DNA from 3 places in the Delftia sp. BGA-UO-ETr-SB1 genome. Region 2 is predicted to be linked to each of the others. Evidence: predicted binding sites of a transcription regulator. Region 2 holds the regulator's gene; each other region holds the start of a gene.
What was found. The regulator FNR, encoded in region 2, switches genes on or off when oxygen is low (the NO sensors DNR and NnrR bind a similar motif). The targets are predictions, from matches to a motif close to TTGATNNNNATCAA.

Region 1 (3,248 bases), on a different contig from region 2:
GTCAGCCAGCGCCTGCCTGCGAATTGCGCGGACAATACCGGCTTTCTTCAGAACCCTCTTGCGAGAACAAGACCATGACCGACGCCAACGCACCCGCCGATCGCCCCGCACTGCCCGACCACCTGTCCATCGACCCGCGCAGCCCGCACCATGTGGCCGCCGTGTTCGAGCACGACATCGGCATCCGCTTCAACGGCAACGAGCGCTTCGATGTGGAGGAGTACTGCGTGAGCGAGGGATGGATCAAGGTGCCGGCCGGCAAGACGGTGGACCGCAAGGGAAAGCCCCTGCTGATCAAGCTCAAGGGCGCCGTGGAAGCTTTCTACCGCTGATTTCCGGCCGGTCGCAAGGCCGGCCGCAACCTCTTCAGGAATCAGCGGGCTTCAGCCCGCATCGGCCCGCGGCGCCGGCGGATTCCTGAACTTCTCCCGCAGCTCGGCGCAGTGGTCCTTGGCCGGCAGGGCATCCGTCTTCTGCAGCCAATCCACATCCGAGGCCTGCGCCACCGATGTCTCCCCCGCCTGCGCCACGGCCACCTTGGCGCCTGCGGCCTCGGGCAGCCAGGTGGGAATGCCCACGCCGCGCAGCACGTGGCCGCGTCCTGCCACCAGCAGCACGGTCTTGCCGGGCTTGACTGCGGCCCTGGCCACCTCGGCCATGCTGGCATCGCGGGCCAGCTGGATGCGGGCCATGGGCGCCAGCTGGGTGTCGGGCAGCAGGCCGCAGTGGCCTTCGCGGATGGCGTCGAGCTGGCGCTGCCAGCCCTCGGGCGGCAGGTGGGTGTCCAGGTTCTCGTTGCGCATGGCCTGCTTCATGTCGGCGCGCGGCAGGTTGCCGCCCAGCACGGGCACGCCCGCGCGCACGGCGGCTATGACCACGCCGCGGTAGCGCGGCCAGGGCCAGGCCGCGTCCTGCCATTGCAGGGCCTGCTGCACCGCGTCCTCGGAGGCATCGCGTGCCAGGCTGGCCGTGGAGCCCGTGCGCGGCGCCATCTCGATCACCAGCGCGGCCAGGCGCTCCTGTTTTGCCAACTGCTCCACCGTGGCCTGCTGCCAGGCCTGGTGGGCGACCGCATCGTGCTGCTCGCCCAGCAGCACGATGGGCGCGTCTGACCAGCGCTGCAACTGCTGCGTCCAGTCCCGCGCCGGGGCGGAGGAGCTGGCGCAGCCGGCAAGGGCTGCCGCCAGCAATGCGGCCGCAGCCAGGCCGGCAAGGCGCGGGGTGCGGATGAAGGGGCGGGGGATGGAGCGGACTTGCATGGCCCCATGCTAAACACTGGCCTCGCCCGGGGACGCCATAGGCCCTGTGGGCGTTGGGGGCAGTTGAAAGGATCCTAGGAATCGGGGCGGGGGCACGGCGCAAACGGGCGGCGCTTGATTCAGGTCAAGACGCGCAAATGTGCCGTGGCTACAGTGCAGCCATGCATGGCAAGCCCTCGCTTTCGACCAAGCTGCTGCTCATGGGCGCGGCCTGCCTGCTCGCGGCCGTGGCCTCCATCGGTTTCACGCTGTGGGTGGCCTGGCAGCTGGAAGGCGGCGCGGCGGCGGTGAACGAGGCCGGGCGGCTGCGCATGAGCATGGTGCGCATGGCCATGGCGCGCCAGAACGAGGCGCCTGCGCAGTGGCAGGAGCGCGCACGGCAGTTCGACGCCAGCCTGGACCTGCTGCGTAGCGGCGACATGTCGCGGCCGCTGTTCGTGCCCTGGAGCGATGCGGTCAGCGCGCGCTACGAGCGCATACGCGGCGACTGGAGTGCGCTGCGCACGCAGTGGCAGGCCGAGGACCATGTCGATGCGCAGGCCATCATGGGCAGCGCCGACGCCTTCGTGCGCGAGGTGGACGGATTCGTCGAAGCCATCGAGGACCGGCTCTCGCGCTGGACGGCCATCCTGCACCTGTTTCAGATGTGTCTGATGGCGCTGGCCATCATCGCGGCCGTGAGTTTCATGGCCACCAGCTACTGGCTGGTGCTGCATCCCGTGGGCCAGCTGCGCTCGGCGCTGGAGCGCATGCGCCGCGGACACCTGGACACGCGCATGAGCGTGGAGGTGGATGACGAGTTCGGCCAGCTGGCGGCCGGCTTCAACCTCATGGCCCAGTCGCTGCAAAGTTCTCACGCCGAGCTGGAGGACAAGGTGCGCGAGAAGACCGCCAGCCTCAACGTGCAGCACCAGCAGCTGCAGGCGCTGTACGCGGTCAGCGTGCAGGCGTCGGAGGCCGCCAGCCTGCAGTCCCTGGCCGAAGGCTTTGTGCGCCAGGTCCGCCTGGCGGCCCAGGCCGATGCGGCCACGGTGCGCTGGTCCGACGAGGCCAACGAGCGCTATGTGCTGCTGGCCGGCGACGGCCTGCCCCAGTCCATGTCGGTGCAGGAGCACTGCCTGCACACGGGCGCCTGCCTGTGCGGCCAGCCGCGCGCGCAGGCTCGGCTGCGCGTGATCCCCATCACGCCGGCCAGCGACCTGCAGCTGACGCACTGCCGCGAGGCCGGCTTCCAGACCGTGGTCAGCATCCCCGTGCAACTGCAGCAGCGCCTGCTGGGCGAGGTCAACCTGTTCTTTCGCTCCACCGTGGTGCTCACGGACGACATGCGCGACCTGCTGTCCGCCATGGCGCGCCACCTGGCCAGCGCCATGGAAAGCCTGCGCGCCACGGCGCTGGAGCGCGAGGCCGCCGTGGCCGAGGAGCGCGGCCTGATCGCGCGCGAGCTGCATGACTCCATTGCCCAGTCTCTGGCCTTTCTCAAGATACAGACCCAGCTGCTGCGCGACGCCGTGGCCAAGGGCCGCGACGAGGCGCGCGACCGCAGCCTGGGCGAGCTGGAAGTGGGCGTGCGCGAATGCTATGCCGACGTGCGCGAGCTGCTGGTGCATTTCCGCACGCGCACCAGCGCCGAGGACATCGAGGCCGCGCTGCGCGCCACGCTGTCCAAGTTCGAGCACCAGACGGGCATTGCCACCTCGCTGAGCATGTCGGGCCAGGGCCTGCCGCTGGCGCCCGACGTGCAGATCCAGGTGCTGCACATGGTGCAGGAGGCGCTGTCCAACGTGCGCAAGCACGCGGGTGCCAGGCATGTGGAGTTGCGCGTGGGGCGCCACCCCTGGCGCTTCGAAGTCTGCGACGACGGCTGCGGCTTCGTCCCCGCCGCCGTTGCGCCGGACTCGCTGCATGTGGGCCTTGGCATCATGCGCGAGCGCGCCCTGCTGGCGCAGGCGCTGGTCCATGTCCACTCCCGCCCCGGCGAGGGCACGC
Region 2 (3,248 bases):
TTCTTCGATATCGATGCCGTGCATTCAGGCGCGGGACGCGCGTCCGAAAAGGCCGTCTTCCTGGTGCCCCGGTGATGTTCCTGGCAGGCGCGGCACGGTCCGCGCCTGCCGCCTGAAAGAAAGAGGTTTCCCATGTCTTCCAGTCCCGCAGTGTCCGCGCCCGCGCAGGCTCCCTCGCACCCCGACGCCGGCAAGCCCTGGTGGAAGTTCGGCCATGTCTGGCTGGTGGTGGCCGGCCCGGCGGCCGTGGTGGTCGCTGCCGTGATCACGGCCATCATCGCCATCAATGGCGCCGATCCCGTGATCGACCCCGACTACTACCGCAACGGCATCACGATCAACGAGCGTGCCGATGGCATGCGCGAAGTGCCCAAGAGCATGGCGCCCGCCGTCACCGGCCGCAACCATGCGGCCACGCCCGCGCACGATCACCCCACGGACCGCTGATCGCCGTGCACCCCTGCAAGAGGCCGCAGTCGCGGCCTTTTTGCATGGCGGATCGCATCTCCGGCATGCGCGACGGGTGAGGGTTTCCTACAGGCGTGCAGGGCGCTGCGGGGCTTGGCGCCATGCGTTGGCGCGGCGCACAATGAAGGCGACCCCTCGACAGCACAAGGAGATCGCTGATGTTGGCCCAACGCTGGATGTGGATTGCCTGGCCTGCCTTTCTGGCAGCCGCCGTGATGGAGATGCTGGTTTTTGCCTTTGTGGACCCGCTGGAGCTGCATTGGCTCGGCGACCTGGGCTGGTCGCGCCAGGGCATCTACACGCTGGCCTTCTTCGCCTTCTGGGGCGTGACCATGCTCTCCAGCCTGATGACCACCATGCTGGGCCGCTCGGCCCGCGATCTCAATGACGGCGTGGTCTCCGAGCCCGACCCGGACCTGGCCATGCAGGGGCTGGGGCGGGACTGAGCGAGAGCCCGCCGCAATGAACAAGGCCCGCTGTCGCGGGCCTTGTTCATTGGCGGATGAATGCTTGCCGCCCTCGCAGGCTCACTGGCACTGCTGGCTGTTGACGATGCGCTTGAGCGCCTCCGTGTCCAGGATGCGCAGATGGCGCTGGCGCACCTCGATGATGTTGTCGTCCGCGAACTTGGAGAAGGTGCGGCTCACCGTCTCCAGCTTCAGGCCCAGGTAGCTGCCGATTTCCTCGCGCGTCATGCGCAGCACCAGTTCCGACTTGGAAAAGCCCCGCGCATGCAGGCGCTGCACCAGGTTGAGCACGAAGGCGGCCAGGCGCTCCTCGGCGCGCATGCTGCCCAGCAGCAGCATCACGCCGTGTTCGCGCACGATCTCGCGGCTCATGACCTTGTGCACATGGTTTTGCAGGGCCGTGACCTCGCGCGACAGGTCTTCCAGCTTGTCGAAGGGCATGACGCAGACTTCGGCGTCTTCCAGCGCGACGGCATCGCAGGTGTGGTGGTCGTTGACGATGCCGTCCAGGCCGATGATCTCGCCGGCCATCTGAAAGCCCGTGACCTGGTCGCGTCCGTCCTCGGTGGCCACGCAGGTCTTGAAGAAGCCGGTGCGGATGGCGTACAGCGAGGTGAATGTCTCGCCGTTGCGAAACAGCAGGCCTCCGCGCTTGACCTTGCGGCGCGTGGCCACGATGTCGTCGATGCGCTGCATCTGCTCGGCATCCAGGCCCATGGGCATGCACAGTTCGCGCAGGTTGCAGTTGGAGCAGGAGGCTTTGATGGTCTGAAGGTTCATGGAGTGATAAACATCAGCGGCACACAGCGTGCCGGCGGTGACCTCGTGGATTGCGATGAGTTGGATCAAATTGTCGCAGCAGTCCCTCAAACAACTCTTGATATGAGTCAAGGACATGACCGATGTGCTGCGGCACAGTCGAGGTATTAGAGGAAAAAACCCATGACCGCTGTCACCCCAGAGCTGCTGCGTCGCTTTGACGTACCGGGGCCCCGATACACCTCGTTCCCTACCGCCGACCGCTTTGTCGAGGCCTTTGGTGCAGAGGACTATATCCTGGCGCTGCAACAACGCAAATCGAGTACCGCAGCGCGTGCCATGCCTTTGTCGCTGTATGTGCACGTGCCCTTTTGCGAGTCGCTTTGCTACTACTGCGCCTGCAACAAGATCGTGACGCGCCACCACGATCGCGCCGCCGTCTACCTGGACTACCTGGCGCGCGAGATGGCCTTGCACACGGCCCATTGCGGCAAGGGCCAGACCGTCAGCCAGCTGCACCTGGGCGGCGGCACGCCCACCTTCTTCTCCGACGACGAGCTGCGCACGCTGATGGGCCTGTTGCGCGAGCATTTCAAGCTGGAGCCGGGTGGCGAGTACTCCATCGAGGTCGATCCGCGCACCGTCAGCGTCGAGCGCCTGGCCGTGCTCAAGGAGCTGGGCTTCAACCGCCTGAGCTTCGGCGTGCAGGACTTCGACGAACAGGTGCAGATCGCCGTGCACCGCGTGCAGCCGGCAGAGCAGGTGTTCGAGCTGGTGGCGGCCGCGCGGCAGCTGGGCTTTGCCTCCATCAACGTGGACCTGATCTACGGCCTGCCCAAGCAGACGCCCGAATCCTTCGAGCGCACGCTGGCCCAGGTCAACGCGCTGCGGCCCGACCGCATCGCGCTCTATGCCTATGCCCACCTGCCCGAGCGCTTCAAGCCGCAGCGGCGCATTGCGGCCGAGGATCTGCCCCAGGGGGCCGACAAGCTGGCCATGCTGTCGCGTTCCATCGCCGCGTTCATGGACGGTGGCTATGTCTACGTGGGCATGGACCACTTCGCCCTGCCCGAGGACTCGCTGGCCGTGGCCAAGCGCCAGGGCCGGCTGCACCGCAACTTCCAGGGCTACAGCACCCAGCCCGACTGCGACCTGATTGCGCTGGGCGTGTCGGCCATCGGCAAGGTGGGTGCCAGCTACAGCCAGAACGCCAAGACGCTGGAGGAGTACTACGACGCCATCGACGCCAGCCACCTGCCCGTGGTGCGGGGCCTGGCGCTGTCGCGCGACGACCTGGTGCGCCGCGCCGTCATCATGGCCATCATGTGCCAGGGCGCCGTGCTGTTCGAGCCCATGGAGCAGGCATGGCTGCTGGGCTTTCGCGAGTACTTCGCGCCCGAGATGGCGGCCCTGGAGGACCTGCAGGCCAAGGGCCTGGTGCAGATCAGCGACGAGGGCTTCCAGGTCACTCCCATGGGCTGGTACTTCGTGCGCGGCGTGGCCATGCTGTTTGACCGATATCTGCAGGCGGACAAGAACCGGGCGCGGTTTTCG
Region 3 (3,248 bases), 1.5 Mb from region 2:
TGCGCAGGGTGAGGCGGGGGGCGATGCGGGTGGTGAGACGGGCTTGCCACGGTTCATGGCCCCAGCTCCTGACGCATCTCTTCAAGCACCTGCACGGCGCCCTGGATCATGGCCAGCCTGTGCTGCAGCGCAGCCTTTTGGGCCTGCAGCCGGTCCAGCTGCTCGGCGACCAGCGCCTCGTCGGCCCGCAGCTTCTTCAGCCGCTCCTGTATGGCCTCCATTTCCGGGGCGCTCATCTGCCAATCCTCCAGCATCGAAGGGCGCCGAGCGTGGCCCGGACCCTTCTCACAATTCACACGAATGCCGGCAATTATCTGTGCGCCTTAGTGATTGGCTATGAATGAATTGACATAGATTGTCATCGACCGGCGCAGAAGGCCGAAGGCTGTGCAGTTGTTCAAAGCAGCCAGGTCCGGTTGGGCCGGTTGCCGTCGATTTCCACAAGTCCTGCGTCCTGCAGTATGGGCAGGATGTAGGTGATCACCACGGCTGCGTTGTCGTTGGCCTGTTTGGCCGCAAAGCCCAGAAAGCCGGGCCGGTGCTGGCTGGAGGCCACGATGCAGGGCCGCTCGGCGCCGTGATGCTCCTGGGCCAGATGGCGCAGCACGGCGCCGAAGGCTTCCCGCCTTATGCGCACCGTGTTGCCCTTGTGCGTTCTGACTTCCAGGCCGCTGTCGCTGCGGCGGATGACAGTGAAGGACGCGGTGCGTCCCTTGTCGGGCGTCTTCAGGGGCTTGTCCTGGGCGATGCCGTCCCAGAAGGCATTGAAATCGTTATTGGAGAGCACGCGCACGAAAAAGAGGTCCATTGCCTGGAGGTTTTCTTGGACGTGGAGTCTCCCTGGCTTCGACTGGCCGAAGATGAGCAAATCTGAGCAGTTCCGCTCAATGCGCGAGAAATTTGAGGAAGATCCGGCCTTGCCGCGTTCTGACCTCGGTCCCTTCGATAAAGCCCATCAGTCTGGCCGAACCGTCCATGGAGTACAGCGCCGGTCCATCGATGCGGTAGATGGGCCTGGTCCCGCAACGGACGAATTCATCGCCTTCGACACGCCCGATTTCGTTTCCGTGCCCATCAAGCACAGTCCACGAGCCTCCTGCAATCATGGCCTCACCCGGCAGTTGCCGGTTCCCAAGTGAAACCACCAATCTAAGGAACGCGAGGTGTCTGAATCTGAGCGAATCTGAGCAGTCGTGTAAAGCTGGGCCGCCGATGCCTTGGACAGGGTCCTGTGGAAATTCGTGTGCGCCAGGCCCAAGTCGCATCGCACCGGCCAAAAGAAGCTGGCTGCGATCTAGGGGCACTGCATGCGTGGGCGATTGAGCGGTTCGCAGCCAAGTAGAATTGTTTCATATCAAAGACATGCTGCTCTGAAAGTTGCAGCGACCGGGCCCGCTTGGCGGGCCTTGTGCATGGGGCGCGGTCCCGCAGCCGGTATCTGGGTGCATGTCCTGATTCTCTGTAGGCCCGGCCTGCGATCCAATCTCGCGCATGGGGCTGAGCCTTCTCGTCAAATTGCTCTCATTTATGAAGATCTGCTGTCGCCAACCGGATGCGCCTGCGGCATTGCCTTTCGGCTTGCCCGGGGGCCATGCCGTGTGGTGCACGCCGCGCTGCGGAGGGCGGGCGTGAGCGAACAGGCGCTGTACGATCTGGCCCCCGTTCTGGAGCTGATGCTGCTGGGCCTGTTGCTGGCGCTGGGCCCCCTGGCCTGGGTGTGGCTGCGCAACCGCAGCGGCGGCTCGCTCAAGCGGCTGCAGGCGCTGTCGGTGCTCACGCTGTTCCTGACCTTCGATCTGGTACTGTTCGGCGCCTTCACCCGCCTGACCGATTCCGGCCTGGGCTGCCCCGACTGGCCGGGCTGCTATGGCAGCGCCAGCCCCATGGGCGCCCGCGCGCAGATTGCCGAGGCCCAGGCCGCCATGCCCACCGGGCCGGTGACGCATGGCAAGGCATGGATAGAGATGGTCCACCGCTATCTGGCAACCACCGTGGGCGTGCTCATCATCGCCATGACCATCATGGCCTGGCGGCGCGCGCGGCGCCTGGGCAGGGCGGGTGGCGCAGGGGCCGAACGTACAGGGGCGGAGGGCGCAGGCGGTGCCCTGAGTCCGTGGTGGCCCACGCTGGCGCTGTTCTGGGTCTGCCTGCAGGGCGCCTTTGGCGCCTGGACCGTGACCATGAAGCTTTTTCCGGCCATCGTGACCCTGCACCTGCTGGGCGGCACGGGGCTGCTGGCCTTGCTGTGCGTGCCCGCCGTGGGGTTGAGCCGTGCTGCGCGTCAGCAAGGGGCGACCGTGATTTCGCCCGCGCTGCGCGCGGGGCTGTGGCTGGGTCTTGCGCTGCTGGTGCTGCAGGTGGCGCTGGGCGGCTGGGTCAGCACCAACTATGCGGTGCTGGCCTGCAGCAGTTTCCCGACCTGCCAGGGCAGCTGGTGGCCGGCCATGGATTTTTCGCAGGCGCTGCAGATCTGGCGTCCGTTGGGCCTGCTGCAGGACGGCAGCAACATCAGCTTTGCGGGCCTCACGGCCATCCACTATCTGCACCGCCTGGCGGCCTATGTGGTGGTGGCTGCGCTGGCCGGGCTGTGGTGGCGTTTGGGTGAAGTGCCCGCACTGGCGTCGCAGCGCCGCGTGCTGGGTGCGTTTTTGGTGCTGCAGGTGCTGACAGGCCTGTCGAACGTGGTGCTCGATTGGCCGCTGGTGGCCGCGGTGCTGCATACGGGCGGCGCAGCTGCGCTGGTGACAGTGATTGTTTGGTGCCTGGCGGCCAGCCGCCCGGGCGCACTGCGGGACGGTCTGCCGGTTGCCCGTGGAGAGATTGCATGAGTAAACAAGCTTCCCTGAGTGTCGAGCCCTCGCGCTGGACACAGTTCTATGCCCTGACCAAGCCGCGTGTGGTGCAGCTGATCGTGTTCTGCGCACTGATCGGCATGGTGCTGGCAGTGCCGGGCTGGCCCAACGCCGACCAGTGGCTGCACATGGCGCTGGCCTGCCTGGGCATCTGGCTGGTGGCGGGCGCGGCTGCCGCCTTCAACTGCCTGGTGGAGCGCCATATCGATGCGCGCATGAAGCGCACCTCCTGGCGGCCCACTGCGCGCGGCGAGCTGAGCAGCCAGCAGGCGCTGGCCTTCTCGGCCATCCTGTGCACGCTGGGCGCGCTGGTGCTGCTGCTGTGCACCAACCCGCTGACCATGTGGCTGACGCTGGCCACCTTCGTGGGCTATGCCGTGATCTACACGGTGATCC

Region 1: AC57B5_RS16440 (type IV pili methyl-accepting chemotaxis transducer N-terminal domain-containing protein) is a predicted target of FNR. The motif match lies at 1,374-1,387, and genes of this name have one in related genera.
Region 3: AC57B5_RS08120 (COX15/CtaA family protein) is a predicted target of FNR. The motif match lies at 1,345-1,358, and genes of this name have one in related genera.

The regions. Positions count from the first base shown of each region.
Region 1 covers NZ_JCAQOW010000005.1:1,389,692-1,392,939, reverse strand. Annotated here, with positions in the region: gene AC57B5_RS16450 (DUF3297 family protein) at 75-332, shown strand; gene AC57B5_RS16445 (ChaN family lipoprotein) at 384-1,259, opposite strand; gene AC57B5_RS16440 (type IV pili methyl-accepting chemotaxis transducer N-terminal domain-containing protein) at 1,421-3,248, shown strand, end outside.
Region 2 covers NZ_JCAQOW010000004.1:163,237-166,484, forward strand. Annotated here, with positions in the region: gene ccoG (cytochrome c oxidase accessory protein CcoG) at 1-75, shown strand, start outside; gene AC57B5_RS01245 (FixH family protein) at 133-447, shown strand; gene AC57B5_RS01250 (hypothetical protein) at 627-914, shown strand; gene fnr (fumarate/nitrate reduction transcriptional regulator Fnr) at 996-1,715, opposite strand; gene hemN (oxygen-independent coproporphyrinogen III oxidase) at 1,878-3,248, shown strand, end outside.
Region 3 covers NZ_JCAQOW010000004.1:1,656,371-1,659,618, reverse strand. Annotated here, with positions in the region: gene AC57B5_RS08140 (hypothetical protein) at 1-57, opposite strand, end outside; gene AC57B5_RS08135 (hypothetical protein) at 54-236, opposite strand; gene AC57B5_RS08130 (hypothetical protein) at 398-808, opposite strand; gene AC57B5_RS08125 (hypothetical protein) at 861-1,139, shown strand; gene AC57B5_RS08120 (COX15/CtaA family protein) at 1,629-2,828, shown strand; gene cyoE (heme o synthase) at 2,825-3,248, shown strand, end outside.